One region of the Aliivibrio fischeri ATCC 7744 genome, then DNA from elsewhere that is predicted to be linked to it. Evidence: riboswitches for the same ligand, from Rfam matches in the RefSeq annotation. Region 1 holds a riboswitch; each other region holds the start of a gene.

Region 1 (10,450 bases):
TTGGTGGCTCTGCTGGTCGTGAAGGTACGGCTGTTCAAATTGGTGGTGCAACAACCGATTGGTTATCTAAAGTCTTTAAGCTATCTGAAGATGACCGAAAAATGATGCTAACCGCAGGTGTTGCCGCTGGTTTTGCTTCTATTTTTGGAACGCCTTTTACTGGAGCCATCTTTGCTCTTGAAGTGTTGTTTATTGGGCGTATTAAGTTCAATGCCATCATTCCTGCGCTATTGGCTGCTATCTTAGCTAATGTGGTCGCTTCGGCTTGGGGTGCCCATCATACGCATTATTTAATTAACTTTGATCAGGTTAGCACCTTGTTTGGTCATGCTGTTGATATCGATCTTTTATTAATGGCTAAAGTGATTATTGCTGCAATTGGTTTTGGTATTGCTGGTTATTTGTTTGGTGAGTTGACTCATGGCTTTAAAGATCTGTTTAATGCAACACTAAAAAACCCATATTTGATTGTCGTTGTGGGTGGTTTGATGGTCATCATCATTACGCAATTACTTGGCAACTATGATTACATTGGTATTGGTGTTTATCCAAGTCGTGATGGTGGTGTGAGTATTACTTCTGCATTTACCGAAGGTGGAGCAGAGTGGTATAGCTGGATTTTAAAACTGGTATTAACTGCGATTACTCTTGCTGCTGGTTATAAAGGTGGTGAAGTAACACCGTTGTTTTTTGTTGGTGCTACGTTAGGTAACTTCTTAGGTTGGGTTATGGGGGCTCCGATTGATTTATTTGCTGCTCTGGGTTTCCTTGCGGTATTTGCAGCTGCAACCAATACACCATTAGCTTGTACGATTATGGGCGTAGAATTGTTTGGTGCTGAGTATTTACCTTATTTCGCATTAGCGTGTTATACGGCTTATTACTTTAGTGGTCATACCGGTATTTACTCTTCGCAACGTGTTGCTGTTTCTAAAACATTAGAGCATGGTCGTGATCATGACGGCCTAAATAAAATAGGGTCATATCGTGAACATAATTCATCGTCATTAAAACACCTAGCGAATAAGCTAACTAAAAAAGACAAATAGTTTCACGTGAAACATGGTGGTTTATCTAGATTAGAACTTGGTAGAGATAATTAGAACCTAATGTGCTTCTCCACAAAAAATAACACTGTATTTGTTGGTGTAAGAGCTACGGATGACAAAGGTGGTTTTTTGTTACGAAGCACACAAGGTTCAATATGCCTTGTGGGAGAGGATTCGAACCTAATGTACTTCTCCACAAAAAAGAACATTGTATTTGGTGGTGTAAGATCTACCGATGACAAAGGTGGTTTTTTGCTGCGAAGCACACAAGGTTTAATATGGATTGTCGATATGTAAAACTCTATATGCGCTCACTCACAAACTCAGCCAACCACTTGATAACTTTTTTCTCTTCCATTTCATTTCTTGCATACTTTCTTTATACTCCGAATACGTTCAGATTTTGATTCAACGATCTGAAGGAAACTTGTCGGAGTGCTTAGTGCTTTTTAAAGTACGAGCTGAGACCGCAGTGCGGGATCCGTAGAACCTGATCAGGCTAATACCTGCGAAGGGAACAAGAGACAATTTACATCTTAGTTTATGAAACCATATCTACAGATTGAAAGGTACAGACGTAGCTGAATTTTAGCTGCTTTTATTCTTTTTAACTTGTGGGCATAACAGTACAGACAGATATTCTCTGCAGCACAAACTAAGAACCTCTTGCTACAACTCAAATCCGGCAAGCAATTATTCTATTTTTATCAAGGAATTTTGCTATGTCGTCAAGCCGTAAACAAGCACGTTTAGATGCTAAAACCAATATTGAATCGTTATCGGTTCAACCATATCCAAATTCAAATAAAGTCTATATTGAAGGCTCTCGTCCTGATATTCGCGTTCCTATGCGAGAGATTTCATTAGCTGACAGTTTAGTTGGTGGTACCAAAGAATCACCAATTTTTGAACCAAATGAACCTATCCAAGTTTATGACACTTCAGGTGTGTATACCGATCCAAGCTACGATATCGATGTATATAGAGGATTACCTAAGTTGCGTCAAGAATGGATAGAAGAGCGAAATGATACCGAGTTACTTGATGGCGTGAGCTCTGTTTATTCGCAAGAGCGTTTAGCGGATGAAACTCTTGATGAACTTCGTTATGGAAATCTCCCAACGATTCGCCGTGCTAAACAAGGCCAGTGTGTTACTCAACTGCATTATGCGCGTCAGGGAATCATTACTCCTGAAATGGAATATATAGCGATTCGTGAAAACATGGGTCGTCAAAAGTTTGCAGATGAGCAACTTAATCACCAACATCCTGGCCATAGTTTTGGGGCTAACTTACCGAAAGAAATCACACCTGAATTTGTGCGTAAAGAGGTTGCTGAAGGGCGCGCAATTATCCCATCAAACATAAACCATCCAGAAGCAGAACCAATGATCATTGGTCGTAATTTCTTAATTAAAGTTAACGCTAATATTGGTAACTCATCGGTGAGTTCATCAATTGAAGAAGAAGTGGAGAAGCTAGTTTGGTCAACGCGTTGGGGCGGTGATACGGTGATGGATTTATCTACGGGTCGAAATATTCATGAAACTCGTGAGTGGATTCTACGTAATAGCCCTGTCCCAATTGGCACGGTTCCAATGTATCAAGCGCTAGAAAAAGTGAATGGTGTAGCCGAAAACCTTAACTGGGAAGTGATGCGAGATACCTTAATCGAACAAGCTGAACAGGGGGTTGATTACTTTACCATTCACGCTGGTTTATTGCTTCGCTATGTACCAATGACAGCAAAACGTGTCACAGGGATTGTATCTCGTGGCGGCTCTATTATTGCTAAGTGGTGTCTTGCTCATCACCAAGAAAGCTTCCTTTATACACACTTCCGTGAGATCTGTGAAATTTGTGCTAAATACGATGTGGCTTTATCTTTGGGTGATGGCTTGCGTCCGGGCTCTGTTGCTGACGCTAATGATGAAGCGCAATTTGCTGAATTACGCACTTTAGGTGAGCTAACTAAAGTTGCGTGGGAATACGATGTTCAAGTCATTATTGAAGGTCCAGGTCATGTTCCTATGCACATGATTAAAGAGAATATGGATGAACAACTTAAACATTGTCATGAAGCGCCATTTTATACATTAGGCCCACTAACGACAGATATTGCTCCTGGATATGATCACATTACTTCAGGCATTGGTGCTGCCATGATTGGTTGGTATGGCTGTGCCATGTTGTGTTACGTAACGCCAAAAGAACACTTAGGGTTACCAAATAAAGACGATGTGAAGACAGGCTTGATTACTTATAAGTTAGCAGCACACGCAGGCGATTTAGCCAAAGGTCATCCGGGTGCACAAATTCGTGATAACGCCTTATCAAAAGCCCGCTTTGAATTCCGTTGGGAAGACCAGTTTAATCTGTCTCTTGATCCTATTACCGCTCGTGAATATCACGATGAAACCTTACCGCAAGAATCGGGCAAAGTTGCTCACTTTTGTTCAATGTGTGGGCCTAAGTTCTGCTCAATGAAGATCTCACAAGAAGTCAGAGAGTACGCTAAAGATTCGGAACAAGTTGCTTTAGACCAAGCAATCGAAATTAAGATGATAGATGACCCTCTAGAAGGGATGCGTCAAAAGTCAGAAGAGTTTAAAGCGTCTGGGTCTGAACTTTATCATCCTGCAGTTGAAGCTGAATAACGATGATAATAAGGGATGTTTCACGTGGAACATCTCTTAGTTTTGTATACGGAATTGAGGTGAGACAGCAATGTTTGCATTCCCTAATATTGATAAAAGTAAGTTTGGTTTATATCCCGTAGTTGATGATGTGTCGTGGATAGAAAAATTATTAAAGCTCGATGTAAAGACAATCCAATTGAGAATTAAGAATCCAGAACAAGCAGACTTAGAGCAACAGGTTATAAAAGCGATTAGGCTTGGCCGTGAATATGATGCTCAGGTGTTCATCAATGACTATTGGCAGTTAGCTATTAAGCACAAAGCATTTGGTATTCACCTTGGACAAGAAGACATAGAGGTTGCTGATTTACAGGCGATTGCTGAGGCGAATATTTGTCTTGGTTTGTCGACACACGATGATAGTGAACTATTAAAAGTAAAAGCCCTAAATCCAAGCTATTTAGCGCTTGGTCATATTTTTCCGACACCAACGAAAGAGATGCCATCACAACCACAAGGTTTGACCAATCTTGCAAAGAATCAACAATTAGCTGGAGACATTCCGACCGTTGCGATTGGCGGTATTGATCTCTCCGTTGCTAATGATGTGTGGCAAACCGGTGTTGATAGTATTGCGGTAGTTCGAGCGATTACTGAGGCTGAGGATACAGAGCAGGCCGTCGAGAAATTTAACGCCATTATTTCTGAACCAAGAAGAGGAAATCTACAGGAGGTTGCTTATGAGTAACCAGTTAATGGAAGGGTTAAGTGACCAAGATTTTCTGCGTTATAGCCGTCAAATTATGTTGCCTGATATTGGTGATAAAGGGCAAATAGCATTAAGAAATAGTACGGTTCTCATCATCGGTTGTGGCGGATTGGGTTCTTCGGTTGGAATGTATTTATCCGCTTCTGGTATCGGTACATTAATCATTGCCGATGGAGACAAAGTTGAATTAAGCAACTTACAGCGACAAGTGGTGTATCGCGATAACAACCTAAATCAAAATAAAGCGATGGCAATGGCACTGCAACTTAAAGGGTTGAATGGTACAACTCATATTGAAGTGATCAGCCATAAGTTAACAGAGCCAGAGTTATCCCGTTTTATTAATCAAGTCGACGTTGTTTTGGATTGCTCTGATAATTTGCCAACACGTCATGAAACTAATGCGGCATGTGTAAAGCATAACGTTCCACTTATTTCTGGTGCAGCAATTGGATGGCAAGGGCAGCTAATGTTGTTTTCAAATCAGGTCACGGAAAAAAACACGTCGTGCTATCACTGTTTATTTCCTTTTACTGAAAGCCACCAAACACAAAACTGTCAGTCGTTCGGAATTGTGGGACCGGTGGTAGGCATGATAGGAAACTTACAGGCATTAGAAACCATTAAATACCTTACTCAACCGAGTTACATGAAATGGGACACCATTCATCAGTTTGATGGCCGCTTTTTGACTTGGTCATCGATAACAATTCCAAAAGACAGCCAATGTTCAATCTGTGCTTCAACAGTAAGCAATGATGTTTCACGTGAAACACACTCAAAGGGAGAGACTTGTCATGAGTGATTTAATGTCAATAGAACTTAATGGTGTGTCTTATCGAGTTGAGGTCACGCATACATTATCTTCATTTTTAGAATACCATGGTATTGATACACAGGGATGTGCAGTTGCAATCAGCAATCAGATAATACCGAGATCAGAGTGGCAAAAGCGTGGGTTATCACAGGGTGAATCCATCTCTTTATTTCAAGCAATCGCTGGAGGTTAACATGAATGACTTATTAACCATCGGAGATAAGACGTTTAGATCACGTTTATTTACCGGAACAGGAAAGTTTCCAAGTGCTAGTGTTATGCAAAAGGCACTTATAGAGTCTGGTTCTGAATTATCAACAATGGCGTTAAAACGTGTTGAAGTGAATAACCCTGAAGACAATATATTAAAGCCGATTGTGGATGCAGGAATTAACTTATTACCCAATACGTCTGGTGCTAAAAATGCTCGTGAGGCTATTTTCGCCGCACAACTGGCTCGTGAAGCATTGGGCACAAATTGGCTTAAATTGGAAATTCACCCTGATCCCAAATACTTAATGCCTGATCCAATTGAAACATTAACCGCAGCAGAAGAGTTAGTGAAACAAGGGTTTATTGTCTTGCCATATTGTCATGCTGATCCCGTTTTATGTAAGCGACTAGAAGAGGTTGGCTGTGCTGCTGTTATGCCACTAGGTGCGCCTATTGGTTCAAATAAAGGCATTGTCAGTCGTGACTTTTTAGAGATTATTATTGACCAAGCTCGAGTACCTGTAGTGGTTGACGCTGGTATTGGTGCGCCATATCATGCTGCTTTGGCAATGGAACTGGGGGCTGATGCTGTGCTTGTGAACACTGCGATTGCTGCGGCAAGAAATCCAATCGCAATGGCAACTGCATTTAAATTAGCGGTGCAATCTGGCCGATTAGCTTATGAAAATGGGTTGGCGGCAGTTAATACTCAAGCTGTTGCTTCTAGTCCATTAACGGCATTTCTTGATTAAGGTGAATGAAATGACATTTACTGATGAATGGGAAAAGTTACATTGGGATGAGGTTAAACTCTCTATCTATAGTAAAACGCATCATGATGTTGAAAGAGCGCTAAGTAAATCCAAACGAGATCTTGAAGATTTTAAAGCCTTAATTTCTCCTGCTGCAGAAAGCTATCTTGAACAAATGGCTCAAGAGTCTGCACGATTAACTCGCCAACGTTTTGGTCATACGATTGGTTTTTATATTCCTTTGTATCTTTCTAATCTTTGCGCGAATGCATGTACTTATTGTGGCTTCTCAATGGAGAATCGCATTAAGAGAAAGACGCTCAACCAAGATGAGGTTGCACAGGAAGTGAGGGCGATTAAAGCGATGAATTTTGATAGTGTTCTTTTGGTAACGGGAGAACATGAAACCAAAGTTGGGATGAATTACTTTCGTCAAACATTACCGCAGATAAAGCAGTCGTTTAATTATCTCGCAATGGAAGTTCAGCCTTTAGAACAAGAAGAGTATGCAGAATTAAAAACCTTAGGTTTGGATGCGGTGATGGTGTATCAAGAAACGTATCATCCATCTACTTATGCGGAGCATCACCTTCGTGGAAATAAAACCGATTTTAAATTTAGATTAGAAACGCCAGATCGATTGGCAGAAGCGGGCATTGATAAGATTGGAATTGGGGCGCTTATTGGGCTAGAAGAGTGGCGAACAGATTGCTTTTTTGTGGCAGCGCATTTGGATTATTTAGAGCGTCGATATTGGCAGACTCGTTACTCTATTTCTTTTCCAAGATTGCGACCATGTGAAGGTGCGCTGCAATCAAAATCAATAATGAGTGACAAACAACTGGTGCAATTAATTTGTGCTTATCGGTTGTTAAACCCCGAGGTTGAACTGTCATTGTCCACTCGAGAGTCTGAACATTTTAGAGATAATGTATTGCCATTAGGTATCACATCAATATCCGCTGCATCGAAAACACAACCGGGTGGTTATGCAAATGATGACCAAGAGCTTGAACAGTTTTCTATTAGTGATGAACGATCTGCTGAATCTGTTTCTTTAGCGGTACAAGCGAGGGGGTTTGAACCAGTTTGGAAGGACTGGGATAGAAGTTATTCAAATTGATGTTTCACGTGAAACAACATAAAAAATGCCACGTTTGCTCTTTAATACAAATAGATACGTGGCATTTTCTTTATCGTGTTTTAATGAATTAGCTTTCGTAGCTTAATTCAGCTGTCGCTTGTTTAAGCCACTCTTTTACTTCGCCATCAACAAGAGGGCTAACTTCATTCCAGACTTTCTGATGATAGTTATTCAACCACGCTAACTCTGGGCGATTTAGCATATCAACATTGATCAGACGTTTGTCGATAGGACAACGTGTTAAAGACTCAAATCCAAGAACCGAGAAGTCACCTTGAGTTTCAATTTCAACGACTAGCTCTAAGTTCTCAATACGGATACCAAACTCGTCTGCACGATAATAACCAGGCTCATTAGAAAGCACCATTCCAGGAAGAAGCGCTGTGTTATTTACTACTTTAGCAATACGTTGAGGACCTTCATGCACACTTAAGAAGTGACCAACACCGTGGCCAGTACCATGATCATAATCATAACCTTGCTCCCATAAATGTTGGCGAGCAAGAATGTCTAATTGATGCCCACATGTACCTTTAGGGAAGCGAGCATTCGCTAACCCGATATGGCCTTTAAGAACTAAAGTAAATTGCTGTTTAATGTCATCACTTGGTGTACCAACCGCTAATGTTCGAGTGATGTCTGTTGTGCCATCTGGATACTGACCGCCTGAATCAACTAGGTATAAACTGTTCATTTGTAGTTTACCTGGTTCAGGTTGGTTTTGATGATTGTAGTGACACATTGCCGCATTACCAGCAGCTGCTGAAATAGTATCGAAACTTAAATCAGCCAGAGAGGCATCTTCTTCACGGAATGCTTGAAGTTTGTCTGCTAAAACAGCTTCGTCGTGTAAAGTGCCAGCTTCAATCTCTGCGTCAAACCAAGTTAGGAATTTAGCCATAGCAGCGCCATCACGAATATGACAAGCACGCATGCCTGCTTTTTCCGTTTCGTTTTTAGCGGCTTTTGGTAGTAAACATGGATCAGATGCTTCAATGATTTCTGCGTTCGCATTACTTAAGACTAATGACATCCATGCGTTTGATGTTGCTGAATCAACTAGAACTTTTTTACCTGCAAGTGATTCTAATGTTGCTTGCAAGGCATCTGGTTGGTGAACTCGAACACCTTGGCCAACATGAGCATTAAACTCTGCAGGAAGACGTGAAGGTTCTAGGAAAAAATCAACACTTTCATCTGCGTGAATAATGGCATGAGAAAGAAGTACTGGTAGGCGAGAAACATCCAAACCACGGATATTCAATAACCAACAGATGGAGTCTAGTTGTGTTAATAGCGCAGCGTCAGCTTTTTTCTTTGAGACTTCTTTTGCAATTTCTTTACGCTTGTCTTCAGAACTTTGGCCGACAAATTCTAATGACATTAAACGTACATCAGACACTTTAACTTCTGGGCGGTCTAACCATAACTCATTAATAGGGTTAGTGGCGATTGCTTCAAGAGTGACAACGGCTTCAACATTTTTTGATGCTGTTTTTAGCCATTGAGCTGTGTGCATGCGTGGGTCTATTGCCACTTTTGAACCCGAAGTAAGACTGTCTTTAATCCATTCAAGCAGTGGTTCTTCATGTAGGTGGCGATATTCAAATACATCTGCAGGCACTTGTTTACGAACTTGAACGGTATAACGGCCATCCACAAAAATAGCCGCTTTTTCTTTAGTAATAACAGCCGCACCAGCAGAACCAGTAAAACCAGTAACCCAATGCAAACGTTCGTTATGCTCTGGAATATATTCACCTAGAAATTCATCTTCATGAGGAATAATTAAGGCATCGAAATCTTGTTGAGCAAGCCATGTACGTAGTTGTTCAACACGCTGAGAAGTTTGTGGGTGCATCTGAGTGTCCTTTTATACCTGTGATTAATTGGTATGACTCTGTCCGTGTGTACGAGGCAGAAATTAGTTATGTTTTTTGTAGAGTTATAACCTAGCGCTTTTAGTGTTCATCTGCAATTGTTGATATTGATAAATCTTTACAGTGATTAATTATGGTATTTCTAAGCCAACAATTTGCCGCATCATTCTCTTTTTGTTGATGCCAAAATAGGGTGTATGCCATTTGAGGTAAGTCTGTAGGCAAGGGTAATACAACTAAGTTAAGTTGTTTGGCTATTAATTTTATAAAGTGGCTTGGTGCTGTGAAGACTAAATCGGTATGAGTACATAAACTCGCAGCACTATTAAAATCAGGCACAATAATACCAATACTACGTTCGAGTCCTCTGTCTGCTAATTTGTAATCAAGCAACCATTGATCTTTACCATCACAGCGAACTTGTACATGACGTTGTTGAAGGTAAGTGTCTAACGTCCATTCTTGTTTTAATACAGGATGATTACGGCGAACCAAACACATTTGACTATCTCGATAAATTTCTTTGCTGCAAATATCTTCAGGCGTATGCATAGTGATATTGGCGTATTTTGGGTCGAGGTCTTTACCTGTAATACCTATATCCATTTCACCAGATTGAAGTTTCTTTAATGTATTGGTATCCCATGCATGAGTATCTAACATGACATTGGGGGCTTTGTTTAAAATGTAAGACATGAAGTGTGGAAGCAGTAATGGATAAGTACTTTCAACCAAACCTAAACGAAATCGATAATGACTGCTTTTAGGATCAAAATTTGATGCTTCAGTGATGCTTTCTAAGTGGCTTAATAACGTATGTAGTTGTTCTTGAAGGTTTCGTGCTTTCGCCGTGGGCTGTAAACCATAAGATGTGCGAGAGAAAAGCGGATCGTTAAATTGTTCGCGTAATTTAGCTAAGTTTTTACTAACGGCAGATTGGCTTAAGCACAAACGTTGAGCAGCACGAGTGACACTTTTTTCTTCTAATAATAAATGAAGCGTAAGAAGAAGATTAAGATCAATCTTTGCCAGTTTTTCGAAAAACATAGAGATATTCCAAATAAGAATGTTAGATCTGAATATAAACCATTTCTGTTCATATCTCTAATTGAGTACACTCCTCGAATCATTTTAGGAGTTACCAATGCACACGCCAGTTACACCTCAATCAGCAACATCAATGTCAT
Region 2 (10,450 bases), 250 kb from region 1:
TTACCTGTTGCTAAGATAGCAATAATTGCATCAGCAAATTTGTCATAAACAGCACGACCTGTTGGACAAGTTTCGCCAAAGGCATTCAAACCTTCATCAAACCAACGAGCAAGCAATTCTTGAGATGTACCTTGTAGGTAAGGAACATGAATTTCAATATCGCGTTTTTGACCAATACGATCCAAACGACCAATACGTTGCTCAAGTAAGTCAGGGTTAAACGGTAAATCAAACATAACAAGCTGATTAGCAAACTGGAAGTTACGACCTTCAGAACCAATCTCAGAACAAATCAATACCTGTGCACCGCCTTCTTCTTGTGCGAAGTAAGCTGCCGCTTTATCACGTTCAATAATTGACATACCTTCATGGAAAACCGTACCACGAATACCTTCACGCTCACGTAATGCTTGCTCAAGTTGTAATGCCGTTGAAGCTCGAGATGCAATAATAAGCACCTTCTCATTACGGTTTTCTTTCAGTAGCTCAAGCAACCAGTTAACACGCGGGTCAAACTGCCACCACGTCGCACTATCACCTTCAAACTCTTGGAAGATCTCTTCTGGATAAAGCATCTTCATTGCACGAGCTTCATCCGTCATGCGTCCACCCATCATGGTTGCAACACGCATAGACGTAGCATACTGAGATGGTAAAGGCATTGGCATTAAATTAAGGTTACGCTGTGGGAAACCTTTAATAGCTGCACGAGTATTACGGAATAACACACGACCCGTACCATGACGGTCCATTAAGTTATCCACTAATTCTTGGCGAGCTTGAGCTTGTTCATCTTCAGCTGCTGATGATTCAATAATTCTAAATAGCGGCTCTACATCTTGCTCAGAAAGCAATTCAGTAATACGGTTTTTCGCATCATTTGATAGTTTTTCACCGCTCATTAATGCCGTTACTGCATCAGCTACAGGTTGATATTGACGTTCTTCTTCTACGAATGCGTCATAATCATAAAAACGATCAGGATCTAATAGACGTAAACGAGCAAAGTGACTCTCATGGCCTAATTGCTCAGGTGTCGCTGTTAGCAGTAATACCCCTGGCGTTTCTTCTGCAATCGCTTCGATAACTTGATATTCACGACTAGGCTTCGTTTGATTCCATTCTAAGTGATGTGCTTCATCAACAACCAGTAGATCCCAATCAGCTTCTACTACTTGCTCAAAGCGACGTTTACTCTTACGAATAAAGTCCAAAGAACATAAAACAAACTGTGCGGTATCAAATGGATTTTCAGAATCTGCATAAGCTTCAACACAACGCTCTTCATCAAAGATAGAAAAATGAAGGTTAAAACGACGCATCATTTCAACTAACCATTGATGTTGCAGTGTTTCAGGTACAACAATCAATACGCGCTCAGCACGACCAGAAAGCACCTGTTGGTGAATGATCATACCCGCTTCAATGGTTTTACCTAAGCCCACTTCATCGGCTAATAAAACACGTGGAGCATAACGACGGCCCACTTCATGAGCAATGAATAATTGGTGAGGGATCAATCCTGCACGCATGCCACATAAACCGCGCATCGGGCTTTTGTGTTGTTCATATTGGTTTTGAAGTGCACGGAAACGCAAAGCAAATCGATCCATACGATCAATTTGACCTGCAAATAATTTATCTTGAGGTTTATTAAAACGGATTTGATGACTCAATAACGTCTCACGAAGTATCACATTGGCTTCGTCAGTATCAACTCGAGTACCGATATAAGTTAATAAACCACCTTCTTCAATAACGTCTTCAACATCAAGTGACCAGCCCTCATGGCTTTCAATGGTATCTCCCTTATTGAACATCACTCGGGTAACGGGAGCATCGTGTTTTGCGTATAAACGGTTTTCTTCTGATGCAGCAAAAAGTAATGATACGGTTCTGTCATCAACAGCCACTACCGTACCTAAACCTAAATCACTTTCTGTATCACTGATCCAACGTTGTCCCAAAGCAAATGACATAGTGGTAACGCACCTCAAAATTAATTTGTTTTATAAGATATGGAATGAGAATTTTTTCGAAAGCCAAGAATAGACAACCCGCAAAGGTTAAGGCTCAAAAGGGCGCTAATGTTACTGTATGAGAGCACTCAGGTCACGCCAATTTACTATAAAAATGAGTGTAGTCGATTATACGCATTTTTATAAACAAAGTTTACTTTACCGCTTGTAAATATTGCGTTAATTCTGGTGGATTTTCTTGAGTAAGCAAACCAGAAATACGTCCGTGACTCAGCACTTTTTGTTGGCAAATAAAAGCATAATGAGAAGCAAGGGCTTTTGCATCTTGTAAACTGTGCGTCACCATTAAAACGGTTAATTTTTCACTCTTTATCAACGCCTGAATTAACACAATCATTTCTTCCCTTAAGATAGGGTCAAGCGCTGAAAATGGCTCATCCAATAATAAGACAGGTTTTTGCTGAACTAAACATCGGGCTAAGGCTACACGTTGCTTTTGTCCTCCAGATAACTGCTCAGGCAAACGTTGCAGCAAATCATCAACCCCAACTTGGCGAGCCGCATCATAATTCGTTTTTTTATCTTTCTCATTTAAACGTAAATTAGGCTTAATACCCAAGCCAATATTCTCAGCAACAGATAAATGAGCAAAAAGGTTATGCTCTTGAAATAACATAGATAAAGGACGTTGATGAGGAGCAAGTGAAAGCTGTGATTCGTTATTTATTGTAATATCACCACTTTCAGGTTCAATAAAACCTGCCAATAAGCTCAATAAGGTACTTTTACCAGCTCCACTAGGACCTAAAATAGCAACAACGCTTCCCTGCTCTACATTCAAATCGAACTCAAACAAATCAGTATAATATCGATATTTCACATCAGAAAAACGCAGCATTACTGTTTCCTTTTCTTTGATAAAAATAGCCATTCAACAACAACAAACACACCCACACTCAATAATAAAAGGCTCAATGAAATAACGGCTGCCGCTTCCATCTGATAACTGCCAAGCAATTGAAATAAATAGAGTGGTAGCGTTCTAAAATCTTGGCTACCAAACAAGGCAATCGCACTTAAATCACCAACAGACATAATAAAAGCAATAGAAAAAGCATGAGCAAAAGGTTTTCTTAATGCTTTCCATTCAATCACTCTAAACCGTGACAATCCGTACAATCCCAAACTTGCACACAGTAAATGATACTGCTGTGCAATATGCAACAAAGGTTGAGCTAATGTTTTTATTACGTAAGGTAATGCCATTAATGCATTGACTAAGATGACAATCCAAATAGCGATACTAAAGACATCGGTTATGTTTCTTAATAATAAAAAAAGCCCCGTACTGATCACCAACCCTGGCGTGACTAAAATCATCACACCAATCAGATCTAACTTATCTGCTAATAATCTTTTTTGTTTTAAACGTAAAGACCGAGTTGTATGTAAAAGCAGAACACCAAGAAGTAATGCAATCACAGCGGCACCAAAGGCCACAATTAAAGAGTTGATTAATGCAGACCAAAACTCCGATGATGTGATGACAACAAATAATTGTGAATTAAGCCCACTAAGGACAACCATAAATAAGGGCGGTAACATAAAAATCCCTAAAACCGTTATCCACGCCCAGTCCCACCACCTTGCTCTATTGGTATCTTGATATAAAACCACCTGTGATAACGATGCTGAATCAACAGAAACTGATTTTGAGAACCGTTGAATACACAATGATAATAATCCACATAATAACATTTGCCATAAAGCCAAAATGGCACCTGATTGCAAATCAAAATCAAACTTAATTGCTTGGTATATTGCTAACTCTATTGTTGTGGACTTAGGGCCACCACCTAGCGCCATTACGGTAGCAAAACTCGTAAAGCAAAGCATAAAGACCAACCCAGCAACATGTGGCAATTGCTGTTTTATTCTTGGCCATGCAACAAGACGATACTTACTCCACCCCATTAATCCAAGGTGTGCAGATAACTGATGTTGTTCAATGGAAATAGAATCTAATGATTGCAGTAAGAGCCGAGTTGCAAAAGGGAAATTAAAAAAAACATGAGCCAATAAAATACCATTTAGGCCATAAATCGAAAATGGCAAAGAAGATCCAAACCAAGCAAAAGCATCAGCAATTAATCCACTATTTCCATAAATAGCCAATAAACCAAAAACACCAACAAGCACAGGTAACACTAATGTGGTTGCACAGAGCTTTAGCAGTAACCCTCGACCTATAAATTGACGGCGAGATAAAGCATAGGCTGTTGGTATAGCTAAACCAACGCTGATTATTGTTGATAAAAATGCTTGATATAAACTAAATTGAGTGATGTAGCGGTAATATGGATCAGACCAAATAATACGTAAGTCTAAACTCGGTGATTCAATTAAAAGTGCACTAATTGCACCACCAACAAAGCAGAGAATAGTTGCCGCAACGATATAACCGATGAAAGGCGTAGAATTAAAGAGAGTTCGAGATTTCATGAAATAAGATAAAGGAGCACTATTGGCTCCTTATTACACCAATTAAAAAGTTAATGCATGTTGCCATTCACGAATCCAAGATTTTCGCTTTTGTGCGATATCTTCAGAGCTGAATGATAATGCTTTATTAGGAACCGTCAGTGTTTCAAATCCCTTTGGTAACTCAATTTGAGTGACTGGATACATCCAATTCCCTGTTGGCATCGCAGATTGAAACTCATCACTTAATATGAATGCTAAAAACTCATCGGCAAGTTTATTGTGCTTTGTTGATTTCACTTTTGCAGCCACCTCAACTTGAGTGTAATGGCCTTCTGAAAAATTAGCTGCTACAAATCGTTGATCATTCTCAGCAATAATATGATAAGCAGGAGATGTTGTATAAGATAAAACGAGATCCGACTCCCCCTCTAAAAACATACTATAAGCTTCTGACCAACCTTTTGTGACTGTCACTGTTTTTTTAGATAGTTGCTTCCATGCTTGAGCGGCATCGTCACCATATACGGACTTCATCCAAAGCAATAAACCTTGTCCCGGTGTTGAAGTTCGAGGATCTTGATAAATCACTTTTAAATCGTCGCGCTGTTCAACCAACTCTTTTAGACTCTTTGGAGGATTAGTTACTTTCTCTTTGTTGTAAACAAAAGCAAAATAACCAAAGTCATAAGGAATAAACGTTGTATCACTCCACCCATTAGGTAAATGTACCGAACTTGTATCTATTTGATGTTGAGCGAGTAACCCCGTTTTTTTCGCTTCCGCCATTAAGTTATTATCTAAACCCAATACAATATCAGCTTTAGCATTCTTTCCCTCAAGACGTAGACGATTCAAAATTGATACGCCATCATCTAATGCAACCAACTCTAAATTACAGCCACATTTAGCTTCAAATGCCGCTTCAACTTTAGGTCCTGGGCCCCAATCCGCTGCAAATGAATCATAAGTGTATACCGTTAGTGTTTCTGATGCGGATACAGAAAAAGAAGATATGCTTGCTAATGCAATAGCGAGAGATAGCTTTTTAACTGGAAATGAAGTTACTGTTGTTTTCATTATGCGCTCTTTCGTCCTTTTGAGCGGCACAGGCTAGAGTTGAAATACTCATAGGAGAATGTCATCTCAATTCCTACGCCAGCATTATCTGGTTCAGGTGATACGGGTTTAAATGAACATTATCCAATCTTCATTAATCTCAGCCAAAGCTCCCCGATGAGAAGTCGTATTGTAAGTGTGAATAGCTTAATGAGCCAGAGCTTTTATTGTGCAGCTATCGATGGTCATAACCCCAGCGAGGTACAAGCCCTTGCTCTACACCTAAATGATCCAAAATTCTTGCTACCATAAAATCAATTAAATCTTCAATGGATTTAGGTTGATGATAAAAACCTGGGGCCGCAGGCATAATTGTCGCCCCTATTTGCGATAACTTAAGCATATTCTCTAAATGTAATGTTGAGAATGGCGCCTCTCGAACCACAAGAATCAGCTGACCTCGTTCTTTTAAAACCACATCAGCCGCTCTTTCGATTAAATTATCAGAAATACCATGAGCAATTGAAGCAACACTACCAGCTGAACATGGGCAGACAATCATTTGTTTAGGTGCAGCAGAACCAGAAGCTACTGGAGAAAACCAGTCTTCTTTACCACAAACAGTTAGCTTATCTGCATTACAACCTAAGTGTTCAACTAATGCCGCTTTCATAGCATCAGGTCCACTTGGTAATTTCAAATCATGTTCTGTCGCCATTACAACTCTAGCAGCAGAAGAGATAAGAAAATACACGTGATAATCAGCAGCAAGTAAACACTCGAGCAAACGCAATCCATAAGGCGCTCCTGAAGCCCCTGTCATAGCTAACGTAATTGCTTTTTGCTTACTCATGTTAATCCACCATTTCTATATGTTTTACGGCATCACCTAAGCGTGAAAGCAATTTACCGTGAATACCTTCAAAGCCACCATTGCTCATTACCAAAATTTGATCGCCTGGCTGTGCTTCGTTCACTATCATATCAACGAACGCATCAATGTTATTATGCGTGTGAGCAGGTTGAGTACATTGTTGTGCAACGTCATCAACTGACCATGCGATATTATCTGGTTGATAAAGATAAACTGAATCTGCGGCATGCAATGAAGCCGCTAATGTATCTTTATGAACGCCAAGCTTCATTGTACTTGAGCGAGGTTCTAATACGGCAATAATCTTTTTATCACCGACTTTATTACGTAGACCATTTAATGTTAGATCAATAGCTGTTGGGTGATGAGCAAAGTCATCATAAACCGTCACACCATTTACTTCGCCTTTCAACTCAAGACGACGCTTAGTATTGATAAATTTACCCAAAGCTTCACAAGCTAAATCAGGGGTAACACCCACGTGGCGAGCAGAAGCAACGACCATAAGCGCGTTACTTACGTTGTGATCGCCAACTAAGTCCCAATTAACTTGCCCAACGTTTTCACCCTCAAAATATACATCAAACTGACTACCATCTTTTTGAAGTTTGATGGCTTTCCATTGACCATCTTCACCAGTGAACTCTAATTCACTCCAGCAGCCTTGTTCTAATACTTGCTCTAAAGGTTTATCTTGCTTAGGTGCAAAAATGCGACCAGTACTTGGCACCGTTCTGATTAAGTGATGGAATTGACGCTGAATCGCAGCCAAATCATCAAAAATATCGGCATGGTCAAACTCAAGGTTGTTTAATACAAGCGTACGAGGACGGTAATGAACAAACTTTGAACGCTTATCAAAAAAAGCACAGTCATATTCATCTGCTTCAACAACAAAGAACATGCTTTCACCTAAGCGAGCTGACTCACCAAAATTGCCTAATACACCGCCAACTAAGAAGCCTGGCTTATAACCACACTCTTCTAGTACCCAAGCTAACATACTTGATGTTGTTGTTTTACCGTGTGTACCAGCAACCGCCATCACCCAACGATCTTGCAGTAAAAACTCTTGTAACCACTGAGGACCAGATGTGTATTTAAGATTTTTATCTAATACATATTCAACACATGGATTTCCACGACTCATGGCATTACCAATGACGACTAAATCAGGTGCAGGGTCTAATTGGCTTGGATCAAAGCCTTCAATAATCTCAATGCCTTGAGACTCTAATAATGTGCTCATTGGTGGATAAACGTTAGCATCACAACCAGTTACTTTATGTCCGAGTTGACGTGCTAGTGTTGCAGCGCCACCCATGAATGTTCCACAAATTCCAAGGATATGAATATGCATAATAAAAACCGTCTTATATTAAATTAAGTGAGCAACTTTTATACAAAGTTACTTCAATACTCTTAAAAAGTTCTATGCTATAGAATGAATTACAGCAAACAGTAACACAACTATTATAAAAATAAATCAGTACCTGACCCGACTTCGCGTTGATATCTAATAACAGAGAATTAAAGGAATAACTATGTCTGAAATAAGAACTTTAGGTGAGTTCATTGTTGCGAAACAACATGACTTCCCTCATGCCAGTGGAGAACTCTCTTCATTAATCGGTTCCATAAAATTAGCCGCCAAAATTGTAAACCGTGAAATTAATAAAGCAGGTTTAGTTGATATCACTGGTGCCTCTGGTGAAGAGAATATTCAAGGTGAACAACAACAAAAATTAGATGTTTACGCCAACGATAAGTTTAAAGCAGCACTTGAAGCTCGTGACCAAGTGTGTGGCGTTGCTAGTGAAGAAGAAGATGAAGCGGTTGCTTTCAATAAAGAGCTCAACCAAAATGCAAAATACGTTGTGTTGATGGATCCATTGGATGGGTCTTCAAACATTGATGTGAATGTTTCTGTTGGTACTATCTTTTCTATTTACCGCCGAATTTCACCAATAGGAACACCCGCCACTGAAGAAGACTTCCTACAACCGGGACACAAACAAGTCGCTGCTGGTTACATTATTTATGGCTCATCAACCATGCTTGTTTATACAACAGGAAATGGTGTTCATGGTTTTACTTACGACCCTTCACTTGGAGTTTTCTGCTTATCCCACGAAAATATGCAAGTCCCAAAAGATGGCAACATCTATTCAATAAATGAAGGTAACTACATTCGCTTTCCTGAAGGCATTAAGCAATACCTTAAATTTTGCCAAGAAAGTAAACCTGAAGATAATCGTCCCTATACCTCTCGATATATCGGTTCTTTAGTTGCAGATTTCCATAGAAACCTTTTAAAAGGTGGTATTTATCTATACCCAAGCACTCAAGCCTACCCCAATGGAAAATTAAGATTACTTTATGAATGCAATCCTATGGCAATGTTAATTGAGGAAGCGGGTGGTAAAGCGACAGATGGTGAACAGCGTATCTTAGATATAAAACCAAGTGAACTGCATCAACGGGTGCCTTTCTTTGTTGGTTCAACAAATATGGTCGATAAGGTTCATGCGTTTTTAGATGAATGGCGAGACTAATTAATAAATTAAAACAGTAATCTATAATGTACAGATACAAAAAAACCGAGTCCTAAGACTCGGTTTTTTCTTAAAGCTTATTCTGATTACTCAGCGTCTGCTTCTACTTCTGGGCGATCTACAAGCTCAATGTATGCCATTGGAGCTTTGTCACCTGCACGGAAACCGCACTTCAGAATACGAGTGTAACCACCAGCACGTTGTGCAAAGCGTGGACCTAACTCGGTGAATAGTTTTGCTACAACTTCGTTATCACGAGTGCGAGCAAATGCTAGACGACGGTTAGCAACACTGTCAGTCTTAGCTAATGTAATCAAAGGCTCAACTACGCGACGTAGCTCTTTTGCTTTTGGCAAAGTCGTCTTGATAATTTCGTGACGAACTAATGAGCTAGCCATGTTGCTAAACATCGCTTTGCGATGGCTGCTGTTGCGGTTGAGTTGACGACCACTCTTACGATGGCGCATGACCTAATCCTTCTAACTAGATAATTAGTGAACTGATTAATCTTCAGCGATAGACGCTGGTGGCCAGTTCTCTAGGCGCATACCTAAAGAAAGTCCACGTGAAGCTAGAACATCTTTAATTTCAGTTAAAGATTTCTTACCAAGGTTTGGAGTCTTAAGTAACTCAACCTCAGTGCGCTGCACCAGATCACCAATGTAGTGAATCGCTTCTGCTTTCAAACAGTTAGCAGAGCGAACCGTTAGTTCAAGATCGTCTACAGGACGCAGTAGGATCGGATCGAACTCTGGCTTCTCTTCTTTCTCTTCAGGAACACGTACATCACGAAGATCTACGAATGCATCCAGTTGTTCAGCTAAAATTGTAGCTGCACGACGGATAGCTTCCTCAGGATCAAGCGTACCATTTGTTTCCATATCGATAACAAGTTTGTCTAAGTCAGTACGTTGCTCAACACGTGCCGCTTCAACCGCGTAAGAAATTTTATCTACTGGGCTGTAAGTTGCATCGACAAGCAGACGACCAATTGGACGCTCATCTTCTTCAGTATGGATACGAGCTGTTGATGGTACGTAGCCGCGACCACGCTCTACCTTGATTCTCATGCTGATTTCAGCATTGTCATCAGTCAAGTGGCAGATTACGTGCTCTGGGTTCGCAATCTCAACATCACCATCATGGGTGATGTCACCTGCAACAACAGGGCCTGCACCAGACTTGTTAAGAGTAATGATAACTTCATCTTTACCCTCAACCTTAACGGCTAGGCCTTTAAGGTTCAGAAGGATTTCAAGGATATCTTCCTGAACACCTTCTTTGGTGCTGTACTCGTGTAATACGCCTTCGATTTCCACTTCAGTTACGGCACAACCCGGCATTGAAGATAGTAAAATACGACGTAGAGCGTTACCTAGAGTGTGGCCGAAACCACGCTCTAACGGCTCAAGAGTTACTTTTGCATGAGTCGTGCTGACTTGTTCAATGTCAACAAGACGTGGCTTTAGAAATTCTGTTACAGAACCCTGCATTGTGTCCTC
Region 3 (10,450 bases), on a different replicon from region 1:
GGGGTGCTTAAGCATTTTCAGGACAGCGCAACTCTGTTTGTGGATATTGTTGATTATCCCGGTGAGTGGTTATTAGATCTGCCGTTGTTGGATATGGATTATTTGGCATGGTCAAAGCAACAGCAAGCTAATTTAACAGGGCATAGAAAAGTGCTTTCAGAGACGTGGTTACAAGAAGCGAAACAGTTAGATCCTCTGGCACCTGTTGATGAAAAACAATTGGCATGTATTGCTGATGCATTTACTGATTATTTGCATACTTGTAAAGATGAAAAAGGACTGCACTGGGTACAACCCGGCCGCTTTGTTTTACCAGGGGAACTTGCGGGTGCTCCAGTTTTGCAATTTTTTCCGTTTATGTTTTTACATAAATACACAGAAGAAGAGTTGGCAAAAGCAAAGAAAGGGTCAAATATTGCTGTGCTCAAGCAACGTTATAAGCATTATCAACAGAATGTGGTTAAAAAGTTCTATAACGATCATTTTCGTCATTTTGATCGCCAGATTGTTTTAGTTGATTGTTTACAACCATTAAATGCAGGGGAAAATTCATTTAATGATATGCGCCAAGCAATAGATCAATTAATGCATAGTTTTCAATATGGCAAGAGTTCATTACTTAAGCGTTTGTTTTCACCGAAAATAGACAAGGTATTATTTGCCGCAACAAAAGCGGATCATGTTACTCCAGAACAACACCCTAATATGGTGTCGTTGCTTCAACAAATGATTTATCAAACATGGCAAGAAACCGCTTATGAAGGAATTAAGATGGAGTGCATGAGCATTGCTTCTATTCAAGCAACAACAGCGGGAATGATTGATGAAGATGGTGAGATCTTTGCGGCAATTTCTGGAATAAATACAGCTCAACAACCAATGATGATGTTTCCTGGAGAAGTACCAAAACGTATACCAAGTAAAGCGTACTGGGAAACAGAACCATTTAATTTTATGAGTTTTCAACCATTAAAAAATGAGAATGATAAACCGTTACAGCATATTCGAATGGATAAAGCGATACAGTTCTTATTGGGAGATAAATTGATATGAGTGAGTTAAAAAAACAGCGTGTTTTTCAATCGCAGGAACTAAAACAACAAGATGTAATTGAATCGCTGAACACTCAAAAATTGTTTAATGATAATGTGACATTTATTCCTCAGAAAACTGAGGATGAAGAGGAGTCAGATAGCTCTGATATAGAAATGTCATTGATAAAAAAGAGAACACATTGGAGTATTAAAACTCTGGTTATTGGTTTTTTAGGTTTAACGCTTTGGCAGAGTATTGATCATGTCATTACTGCAATTCAATCGGCAGATTTTCTTTCATTAGGATGGGCTGGATTAATCAGTTTTGCAGCATTACTGGGTGTGACGGCAATTGGTCGAGAGTTACTGACACTTCGTAAGTTAAAAGATCGTGCAGAGCTTCAAGAACAAGTTACAGAATTGATTGATGGTAATGGCATAGGGCAAGCAAAGGTGTTTTGTGAAGGTTTGGCTAGAAAAAACTTGAAACTTAACCCTATTGAATATACTCGTTGGCAGAACAGTATTGAACCACATCACAGCAATGCTGAAGTATTTGAAATGTATGACAGCATGGTCATCTCTGTTCAAGATAAACGAGCAAAAGCGTTAATAAGTAAGCATGCTGGTGAATCTGCTCTAATGGTTGCATTAAGCCCTTTAGCTGTCGTCGATATGTTATTAGTTGCATGGCGTAATATCCGATTAATAGAACAAGTATCAGAAGTTTATGGGGTTGAATTAGGCTACTTGGGTCGCTTGCGCTTGTTTAAAATGGTTCTACAAAATATGGCTTTTGCTGGAGCAACGGAAATAGCAACGGATGTTGGTGTCGATATGCTTTCTACTGGTTTAGCAGGAAAATTATCAACTCGTGCAGCTCAAGGTTTAGGTATTGGTTTAATCACGGCTCGTTTTGGTTTAAAAACCATGAATTTGATGCGTCCATTGCCTTGGATTAATGATGAAGCACCTAAATTATCAGATATGCGTAAAACGATAGTTACTCAGCTGGCATCAAAGCTAGGTACTCAAAATTAAAACTAATTAACATCTTCAGAAAAAATCATACTATTTACAAATCAATTAATGATAGTATGACGTCATTAGTCGGGGAGCCAATAGGCTGAGATCGCAATAGCGAACCCGTTGAACCTGATTCAGTTAGTACTGACGTAGGGAACTAATGGTCCTTTTGACACGATCTTTTTAGATCCGTTTCTTTTGATGAGAGCTTACGCTTATACGTAGGAGTGATCTCATTTGACTGTTTTTCCTAAACGTCAGTTAGGGAAATTAACATGTCTACCTTCACAGAAATAACGTCTTCTAAATCATCCATTCTAAATAAATTAGCAGCAACTCCTATTGTATTAACCATTGCTGGATCTGATAGTGGTGGTGGTGCCGGTATTCAAGCCGATATTAAAGCTATTTCAGCTACAGGGGGTTATTCCTGTTCTGTTCTTACTGCATTAACGGCTCAAAATACTCAAGGGGTAACAGGAATTTATCCAATTAGTGGTGAATTTGTTGAACAACAACTTGATGCCGTTTTTTCTGATTTAAATGTGATTGCCGTTAAAATTGGAATGTTGAGTGACTCAGATATTATTCATTCTGTAGCTAAAAAAATTAAACAATATGGACCTCAATTCCTAGTGGTTGACCCTGTTATGGTAGCAACTAGTGGAGATTTACTTCTTCAAGCATCTGCAATTGATAGCCTTAAGTCCGAACTACTTCCTCTTGCTGATGTAATCACTCCGAACCTCCCAGAAGCGGCAGCATTAATTAATGCAAAAGTGCCAAAAAATGAAGTCGAAATGACTGCAATGATCAATCAACTTCGTCAATTAGGTGCTAAGTCGGTTTTATTGAAAGGCGGGCATCTCGAAGAGGATACCAATAGTACCGATTTACTTATTCTTTCTGATACCGTTGAGCGTTTATCAACGGCACGTATTGAAACTCGCAATACTCATGGAACGGGTTGTACTTTATCTTCTGCGATTGCTTCGTATTTAGCTCAAGGTCATGAATTACAAACCGCTGTGAAATTAGGTAAGCAATACATTACTCAGGCAATTACTCATGCGGATGACTTGAATATTGGTCAGGGGCATGGGCCTGTTAATCATTTTTTTGCGCTGAATGTAAAAGAGTTGCGTGATGAATAACGGCATTGGGGTAATCATTTCTAATGGTACCTTACGATATACCGATAGTCAGAGTCCTATTATTTCAGGATTGAAGATGACGATCCCTAAAGGGAAGTGGACTGCAATTCTTGGAAGAAGTGGCTGCGGTAAAACGTCTATTCTTCGTTATTTAGCGGGATTACTGAAAAATAAAGTCGAATGGTCAGGTGATATCCACATTGATGGGACAGAAAGCATAGAAGGAAAGATTGCTTATATGGCGCAGCAAGACTTATTAATGCCATGGCTAAATGTTATTGATAATGTTTGTTTTGCTAGCAAGTTTTCAGAGGATAGGAAAGAAGATAAGAATCGAGCATTTGAGTTGTTAGAGCTTGTTGGTTTAAAAGGTTTTGAAAGAAGTATGCCGTCACAGTTATCTGGCGGAATGCGTCAGCGGGTGGCGTTAGCTAGGACACTCATGCAAGATAAGCCGCTGGTACTGATGGACGAACCGTTCTCTGCGCTAGATGCGGTTACACGTTATCGTCTACAAAATCTTGCAGCTCAAGTATTAGTAGATAAGACTGTTTTATTGATTACTCATGATCCACAAGAAGCATTAAGATTGAGTGATAGGGTTTATATAATGAAAGGTCAACCCGCTTCTACCATTTCTTTAACGGTTCCAAATACGCCGATACCTAGAAAAATCAATGCAGAACTGGCGGTTCTTCAGCAACAAATAATTGATTCTTTAGAGGTCGATTATGTCTAAATTTATTCTTATAAAGCAACGCTCACCAACGCCAAATCAGGTAAAAGAAAAACCATTACAAAAAAGCATCAGCGCTATGATAAGGAATGTAATTAGTGCGATTGTTATTTTGGGGTTATGGCAATTTATTGTGATGGCTTTTGCTTTACCTAGTTTCATTTTACCTAGTCCATTTAGTGTATTTTCTCAATTAATAGAAAGATACGACGTGTTGCTTGAGCATTCATGGATAACAGCTCAAGAGATCTTACTTGGTCTTGGTTTAGGGCTATCCATGGGATTATTGTTCGCTTTACAAATGTTGTTATTTGATCCACTTAGACGCTGGCTATTACCCATATTAATAGCCAGTCAAGCGGTCCCTGTTTTTGCTATTGCACCTATTTTGATGCTTTGGTTGGGTTACGGTATTGCGTCAAAAGTGGTGATGGCTGCATTAATTATTTTTTTCCCTGTTACTACCTGCTGCTATGACGGCTTACGTAATACCCCGACAGGTTATCTTGATTTAGCTCACACCATGGGAGCCTCTAAGTGGGAAACCCTCAAATACGTTCGTCTTCCTGCGGCTTTACCAACATTGGCTTCAGGTATTCGTGTTGCTGTTGTTGTCGCACCTATTGGAGCTGTCGTTGGGGAATGGGTCGGCTCAAGTAAGGGGGTGGGCTATTTAATGCTGCAAGCAAATGCTCGAATGATGATAGATGAAATGTTTGCTGCGTTATTTATTCTCGCGGGGTTATCTGTCAGTTTGTATTTTTTAGCAGACGCATTAATTAAAAAACTCATACCGTGGCAACACGATAAATAATGTATAAGTAAAAGGACTCAATGAAAAATGAAGAAGGTACTAATTAAAGGCGCTATGACTCTGATCCTTTCTAGCTATTCCATGATAGTAAGTGCTGAAGATAAAACCATAACATTAATGTTGGATTGGTTTGTAAACCCAAATCATGGGCCAGTAGTGGTGGCACAACAAAAGGGCTATTTTAAAGAAGAAGGCTTGAATATTACGATTCAAGAACCAGCGGATCCAAGTATGCCAGCCAAATTGGTTGCTGCAAATAATATCGATCTGGCGATTTCGTATCAAACCAGTTTAACCATTGATGTTGCTGCTGGTTTACCGTTGATTCGCTCAGCTACCTTGATTGCAACCCCTCTGAATACCTTGATGGTACTTGATAATGGAAAAATTAATTCATTGGCTGATTTGAAAGGTAAGAAAATTGGTATTGCGATTGCTGGCAATGAAGAAGCCACAATTGGAACCATGTTAAAAACAGAAAATGTGAATTTTTCGGACGTCAATATTATCAATGTTGGTTGGGCTCTCTCTTCGTCATTAGCATCAGGTAAAGTAGATGCAATTTGGGGGGGATTACGTAATTTCGAAACTAACCAGCTGGCGTTGGAAGGGTATAAAGCGAAATCGTTCTTCCCAGAAGAGCACGGTGTCCCATCGTATGATGAGCTTGTTTTTGTTGCGAATGCTAAAACTTACGATGCAGATGCATTAAAGAAGTTTAACCACGCTATCGAAAAAGCAACGCAATTTATTGTGAATCACCCTGAAGAATCATGGAAGACCTTTATTTCTTATGCGCCAGATACATTAAATAATGAATTAAATAAACGCGCATGGAATGACACACTAACTCGTTTTGCATTGCGTCCATCTGCGGTAGATTTGCAGCGTTATGACCGATTTTCTGACTTCATGTATCGACATCAAATGATAAAAACACAACCAAAAGCACAAGATTTTGTTCCTGTTCTATAAAATTCTATGGAGGAAATATGAACCATCAAGACTTGATTCAAGCGTGTCAAAGCGAATGGAATGAATACACGGAACATAATTTTGTTCAGCAATTAGCACTTGGTGAATTAGCACATTCATCATTTTTACATTATTTAAAACAAGATTTTTTATTCTTGAAGCAATACACCAGAGCTTATGCACTCGCGATTTATAAGGCGAGGACGTTAGCGGAAATGCGAATGGCTTTACCTAGTGTTCAAGCATTATTAGATTCTGAAATTGCACATCATGTCACTTATTGTGGCGAATGGGGGATTTCAGAGCCAGAGATGGAGGCAGAACCAGAAGCCTTTGGTACCGTTGCATATACACGTTTTGTCCTTGATACCGGAATGTCAGGAGATGTGATTGATCTCTATACAGCGCTAGCACCGTGTTCTATTGGTTATGCTGTTATTGGTGCGCAATTATTAGCGAGTGAATCTACCGTATTAGAGGGGAACCCTTACGCGAATTGGATAAAAATGTATGGTGGAGAAGAGTTTCAAAAAGGTGTCGAAAAAAGTGTTAAGCAATTAGATATCCTACTGAATGATATTGAGTTAGAAAGCCAGCGTGGACAGCGTTTATGTCATATTTTTAAAACGGCAACTCGTATGGAAGTGGCATTTTGGCAGCAAGGGTTGGATGACGCATAAAGCGTGTATTAATAAGAATAGGAAAGAGGGTAGTGACAATCATGAACATACAATACATTGTAGAATGCTTGGCTTTATTGCGTGAGAAAAAACCGCTAGTTGTTAATATTACTAATTACGTTGTGATGAATAATACAGCGAATGCTTTGTTAGCATTAGGTGCATCACCTATCATGGCACATAGTCAGCAAGAAATGGCAGAGATGATGAGTTTCTCTGGTGCGCTAGTTATTAACATTGGAACACTAGATAGTGTATGGACACCACGTATGCATTTTGCTGTTGAGCAGGCTAATTTAAATAATAAAGTCGTGGTTCTTGATCCTGTCGGTTGTGGTGCTAGCCAGTTACGAACACAAGTTGCTCGTCAAATAGCTGAAACTGCAAATAAGTTAATTATTCGTGCTAATGCGTCTGAAGTTATCGCTCTCGCTGGTGAAAATGCACAAAGTAAAGGGGTCGATGCATTAGATAGTAGTGATTCGGCTGTGGGAGCGGCGTGTTACGTTGCACAAAAGTATCAATGTAGTGTGGTAATTTCTGGTGAGACAGACTACATCGTAACTCAAGATGCACAATACAAACTGAATAATGGTCATGCAATGATGCCGTTTGTTACAGGTATGGGTTGTACGCACACTGCGTTAACCGGTGCCTTTGCTGCAATCGGTGATGAGTCTGGTGTTGTTGCAACTGCTGTTTTAGGGGTTGCGGGAGAGATTGCAGCAGAGCAATCAGCTGGCCCGGGTAGTTTGCAAATGAACCTATTAGATACGCTCTATCAGTTAGATGAAGAAACACTCACTCGTCGTTTGAAATTAACGGTTAATGCTTAGGTTTTATAGTATGAATAATCCGTATACATTGTATTTAGTGACAGATGAAAAACAAGATATTGATACATTGTGCCATGTTGTTGCTGAGGCGGTAAAAGGTGGTGTCACCATGGTACAAGTTCGTGAGAAACATGGCGATGTACGTGCTTTTATTCAACGTTCTTTAGCGATAAAAGAAATACTAAAAGATAGTGGTGTACCACTAATCATAAACGATCGTGTTGATGTGGCATTGGCAGTTCAAGCGGATGGCGTTCATTTAGGCCAATCTGATATGCCAGCACAAATAGCCCGTCAATTGATAGGCCCTGATATGATTCTAGGGTTATCTGTTGAGAATGAAACACAACTGCGTAAAGCCCAAGAACTACCTGTTGATTATCTTGGTATTAGCGCGATATTTTCGACACCAACTAAGACTAATATAATTAAAGAATGGGGAATTCAGGGGTTGGCTTTTGCGGTAAAAGAAAGTCAATTACCACTTGTTGCCATTGGTGGGATTAATGACTCAAATATTCGAGAGGTTGGTGATACAGGCGTTGATGGGATCGCTTTGGTTTCTGCAATTTGTCATGCTTCTTCTCCAAAACAAGCAAGCCAAGCATTGTTGGGTTTAATGAATGATGACGTAGAATTAAAAACGTAATCCAATTATATAGAATCAGAGCACTTTTTTTGGTGCTCTTTTTTTTGCTCTTCTTTCATATCATACATGCGTTTATCAGAACAAATTAGCGCGTTTTCTAAATCATCTTTAGTCGATGTTTTTATGCCATAAGCAAAAGAAATTTGTTCATTACAGAGTTGTTCATGTACGTGTTTAATAAACGCGCTTGAACGACCTTTATGAGTCGTTACGATAAATTCATCTCCTCCGACACGAAAAGCCATTTCTTGTTCAAGGCATGCATTTCTAAGAGCTTGAGAAAAACGAATGATCATTAAATCACCAACTTGATGTCCTTTTAAGTCATTCACTTTTTTTAAATCATTTAAATCAAAATAAATAAGATCAAACTCAGCTAACTTTATTTCAGACAGCTTCCTTCTATTATATAGATTAGTTAGTTCATCTTTCATGGTTTGTTTTGCTAATATCTGCATCATTTTAGTAATGCCAATAGCAATGAGTAAAAATGCAATAAATAAGGAACCATCATCTAATAGAGTATCTATAACTTCAAAATGGTCGGCATAAAATTCAACCTGAGGAAATTCTGTTAATAAGTCATAACTTTTATTAAATAAGAGCAGACAAGAGCCAGAAAAAAGAAATGGATGCTTTTTGAAGACGTTAAAAGTAGTTAAAAAAATATAAGTAAGCAGAATAAGGGTTAAGCCTTCAAAACCAATGTCTGATGAGGACTCAAATCCAATATCGTGATAAAAAAACACACAGACAAAAAGAAAAATGAAGAGAATCGCAACAGCGATGAAGGGCATTTTCTTATTTGTCATGATCATTAGCCATTATTTATGGGGTGCTGTTAAGTATAACAATTTAGTTTACGATAAAAAACAAGGAGCGAAGGCGATTTTATCGTTGATTTGTTATGAAATATAAAGAAAAAGCTGCGATTAGAAATAAACAGCAGCTTTTTGAGGGGGGATTCACTTTTTAATGTAACTATTTGGGTTTTATTATCTCGTGTTATTGATTAGAGTTGTCTTTTACGTAATTAAGTGCATGAACGACCTCATCGCCATCTAATAAAACAGGAAGAATTAGACCTTGCGGAGCATTAGGCCCATATACAACGGTCAAAGGAACTCCATATCGTTGATGGCTTTTTAAATACTCAGTTATTTTAGGGCTTGGATGAGTCCAGTCTCCTTGCATGGTAATTACGTTTTCTTTCTGTAATGCAGGATAGACAGGGTTTTGTAATATCACACCGATTTTATTGGTTTTACAAGTAATACACCAGTCAGCGCTGACATTAACAAAGACGGTTTTTCCTTGTTGTACATAGTCATCAATAGCATGCTCATTTAATGATTCCCAGCGTAAGTTATCTTCGGTCGGAGTGACCCAATACTTGGTTGTCATACTGCCAATAATAAGTATTGAACTGCTTAAAAAAATAATGACAGCAATAATTGCGATTACCGTATTTTTTCCATGTATATGAGCAATGCTATAGAGTAAATAAATACTAAAAAGTAAGGCTATAATTATTGTTAATAAGACTCCAATGAATGGCGAAAGCAAGCTCAATAACCAAAATGTTGAACTCAGCATCATTAAACCAAAAACGATTTTGCTTTTGTTCATCCATGGGCCTGGTTTTGGCATATATGAAATTAAGTGAGGAAAAACAGCAAAGAACAACCAAGGCAAGGCCATGCCCAATCCTAAGAAAGTAAAGACTAATAGCATTTCTAATGTGCTAGCACCTAAAGCAAAAGCGACAGCTGTCCCTAAAAATGGAGCACTACATGGTGTTGCTAATAGTGTTGCAAACATCCCTTGTATAAAATTTCCGAGTGTTGAATTGTCCCCTTTTTGGGCAATAAACGTTGAAAATCGATGCGAAAGTTGTATTTCGAATAATCCCAAAAGGTTAGCAGTAAACAGACCCGTTGTGATAGCCATAAAGCCTATAAATAGTGGGTTTTGATATTGAATACCCCAACCAATCATTCCTCCTGTAATTCTTAAAACAAGTACACTAAAAGCGAGTAACCAAAATGAAACCAATATTCCTGAGGCAGAAGCTAAAAATTGTAAACGTATAGATTGGGTATTTGTGGAGGACAGAGCGAGCATATTGCTCAACTTCATACCTAAAACTGGCAGTACACAAGGCATAATATTAAGGATTAAGCCTCCCAGTAATGCGATACCAATAATGTTAAATACATTATTTGATTGTATTTCATTAGTAGGTTGAGCAATCGCAGAAAATGAAAAAAGCGATAGAAAGAAAAGAGTTATTAAAATGATAAATTGACGTCGATTGAACGATTTTACTTTTTGAATGATAAACACGGTATTACTCCAAAAATAATTATATGAAAGAGATAAGTTATTGCGGAATTCTTACTCGTGAAAAATACAAAAAGCTAAATGTCGCCGTACCCTATAAGATGTGTGAGGTTCTGTGAAAAGGTAGATTTTTTCTACTTGTTTTTGAATTGCTGAAATAATTGCAAGCACTAAGATAAACATAACAATAGCCACATCAAAAT

Evidence for each region. A riboswitch is a leader RNA that binds a small molecule or an ion and turns the genes downstream of it on or off. The one in region 1 is predicted to bind thiamine pyrophosphate.
Region 2: another riboswitch for thiamine pyrophosphate. It lies ahead of thiB (thiamine ABC transporter substrate binding subunit); the one in region 1 lies ahead of thiC (phosphomethylpyrimidine synthase ThiC).
Region 3: another riboswitch for thiamine pyrophosphate. It lies ahead of thiD (bifunctional hydroxymethylpyrimidine kinase/phosphomethylpyrimidine kinase); the one in region 1 lies ahead of thiC (phosphomethylpyrimidine synthase ThiC).

Annotation. Positions count from the first base shown of each region.
Region 1 covers NZ_CP092712.1:28,366-38,815, forward strand. The annotation lists gene AVFI_RS00120 (voltage-gated chloride channel family protein) at 1-1,049, shown strand, start outside; TPP riboswitch at 1,471-1,583, shown strand; gene thiC (phosphomethylpyrimidine synthase ThiC) at 1,772-3,706, shown strand; partial or broken gene thiE (thiamine phosphate synthase) at 3,774-4,436, shown strand; gene AVFI_RS00135 (HesA/MoeB/ThiF family protein) at 4,429-5,262, shown strand; gene thiS (sulfur carrier protein ThiS) at 5,255-5,467, shown strand; gene AVFI_RS00145 (thiazole synthase) at 5,469-6,239, shown strand; gene thiH (2-iminoacetate synthase ThiH) at 6,250-7,362, shown strand; gene AVFI_RS00155 (aminopeptidase P family protein) at 7,451-9,244, opposite strand; gene AVFI_RS00160 (LysR family transcriptional regulator) at 9,345-10,310, opposite strand; gene AVFI_RS00165 (multidrug effflux MFS transporter) at 10,408-10,450, shown strand, end outside.
Region 2 covers NZ_CP092712.1:274,804-285,253, reverse strand. The annotation lists gene rapA (RNA polymerase-associated protein RapA) at 1-1,979, opposite strand, end outside; gene thiQ (thiamine ABC transporter ATP-binding protein) at 2,173-2,877, opposite strand; gene thiP (thiamine/thiamine pyrophosphate ABC transporter permease ThiP) at 2,877-4,481, opposite strand; gene thiB (thiamine ABC transporter substrate binding subunit) at 4,524-5,540, opposite strand; TPP riboswitch at 5,594-5,706, opposite strand; gene AVFI_RS01325 (flavin prenyltransferase UbiX) at 5,755-6,372, opposite strand; gene mpl (UDP-N-acetylmuramate:L-alanyl-gamma-D-glutamyl-meso-diaminopimelate ligase) at 6,374-7,753, opposite strand; gene fbp (class 1 fructose-bisphosphatase) at 7,938-8,948, shown strand; gene rplQ (50S ribosomal protein L17) at 9,035-9,415, opposite strand; gene AVFI_RS01305 (DNA-directed RNA polymerase subunit alpha) at 9,452-10,441, opposite strand.
Region 3 covers NZ_CP092713.1:1,404,063-1,414,512, reverse strand. The annotation lists gene AVFI_RS19865 (YcjX family GTP-binding protein) at 1-1,053, shown strand, start outside; gene AVFI_RS19860 (YcjF family protein) at 1,050-2,075, shown strand; TPP riboswitch at 2,136-2,233, shown strand; gene thiD (bifunctional hydroxymethylpyrimidine kinase/phosphomethylpyrimidine kinase) at 2,336-3,214, shown strand; gene AVFI_RS19850 (ABC transporter ATP-binding protein) at 3,207-3,953, shown strand; gene AVFI_RS19845 (ABC transporter permease) at 3,946-4,764, shown strand; gene AVFI_RS19840 (ABC transporter substrate-binding protein) at 4,792-5,739, shown strand; gene tenA (thiaminase II) at 5,757-6,419, shown strand; gene thiM (hydroxyethylthiazole kinase) at 6,452-7,255, shown strand; gene thiE (thiamine phosphate synthase) at 7,266-7,904, shown strand; gene AVFI_RS19820 (GGDEF domain-containing protein) at 7,910-8,716, opposite strand; gene AVFI_RS19815 (protein-disulfide reductase DsbD family protein) at 8,910-10,250, opposite strand.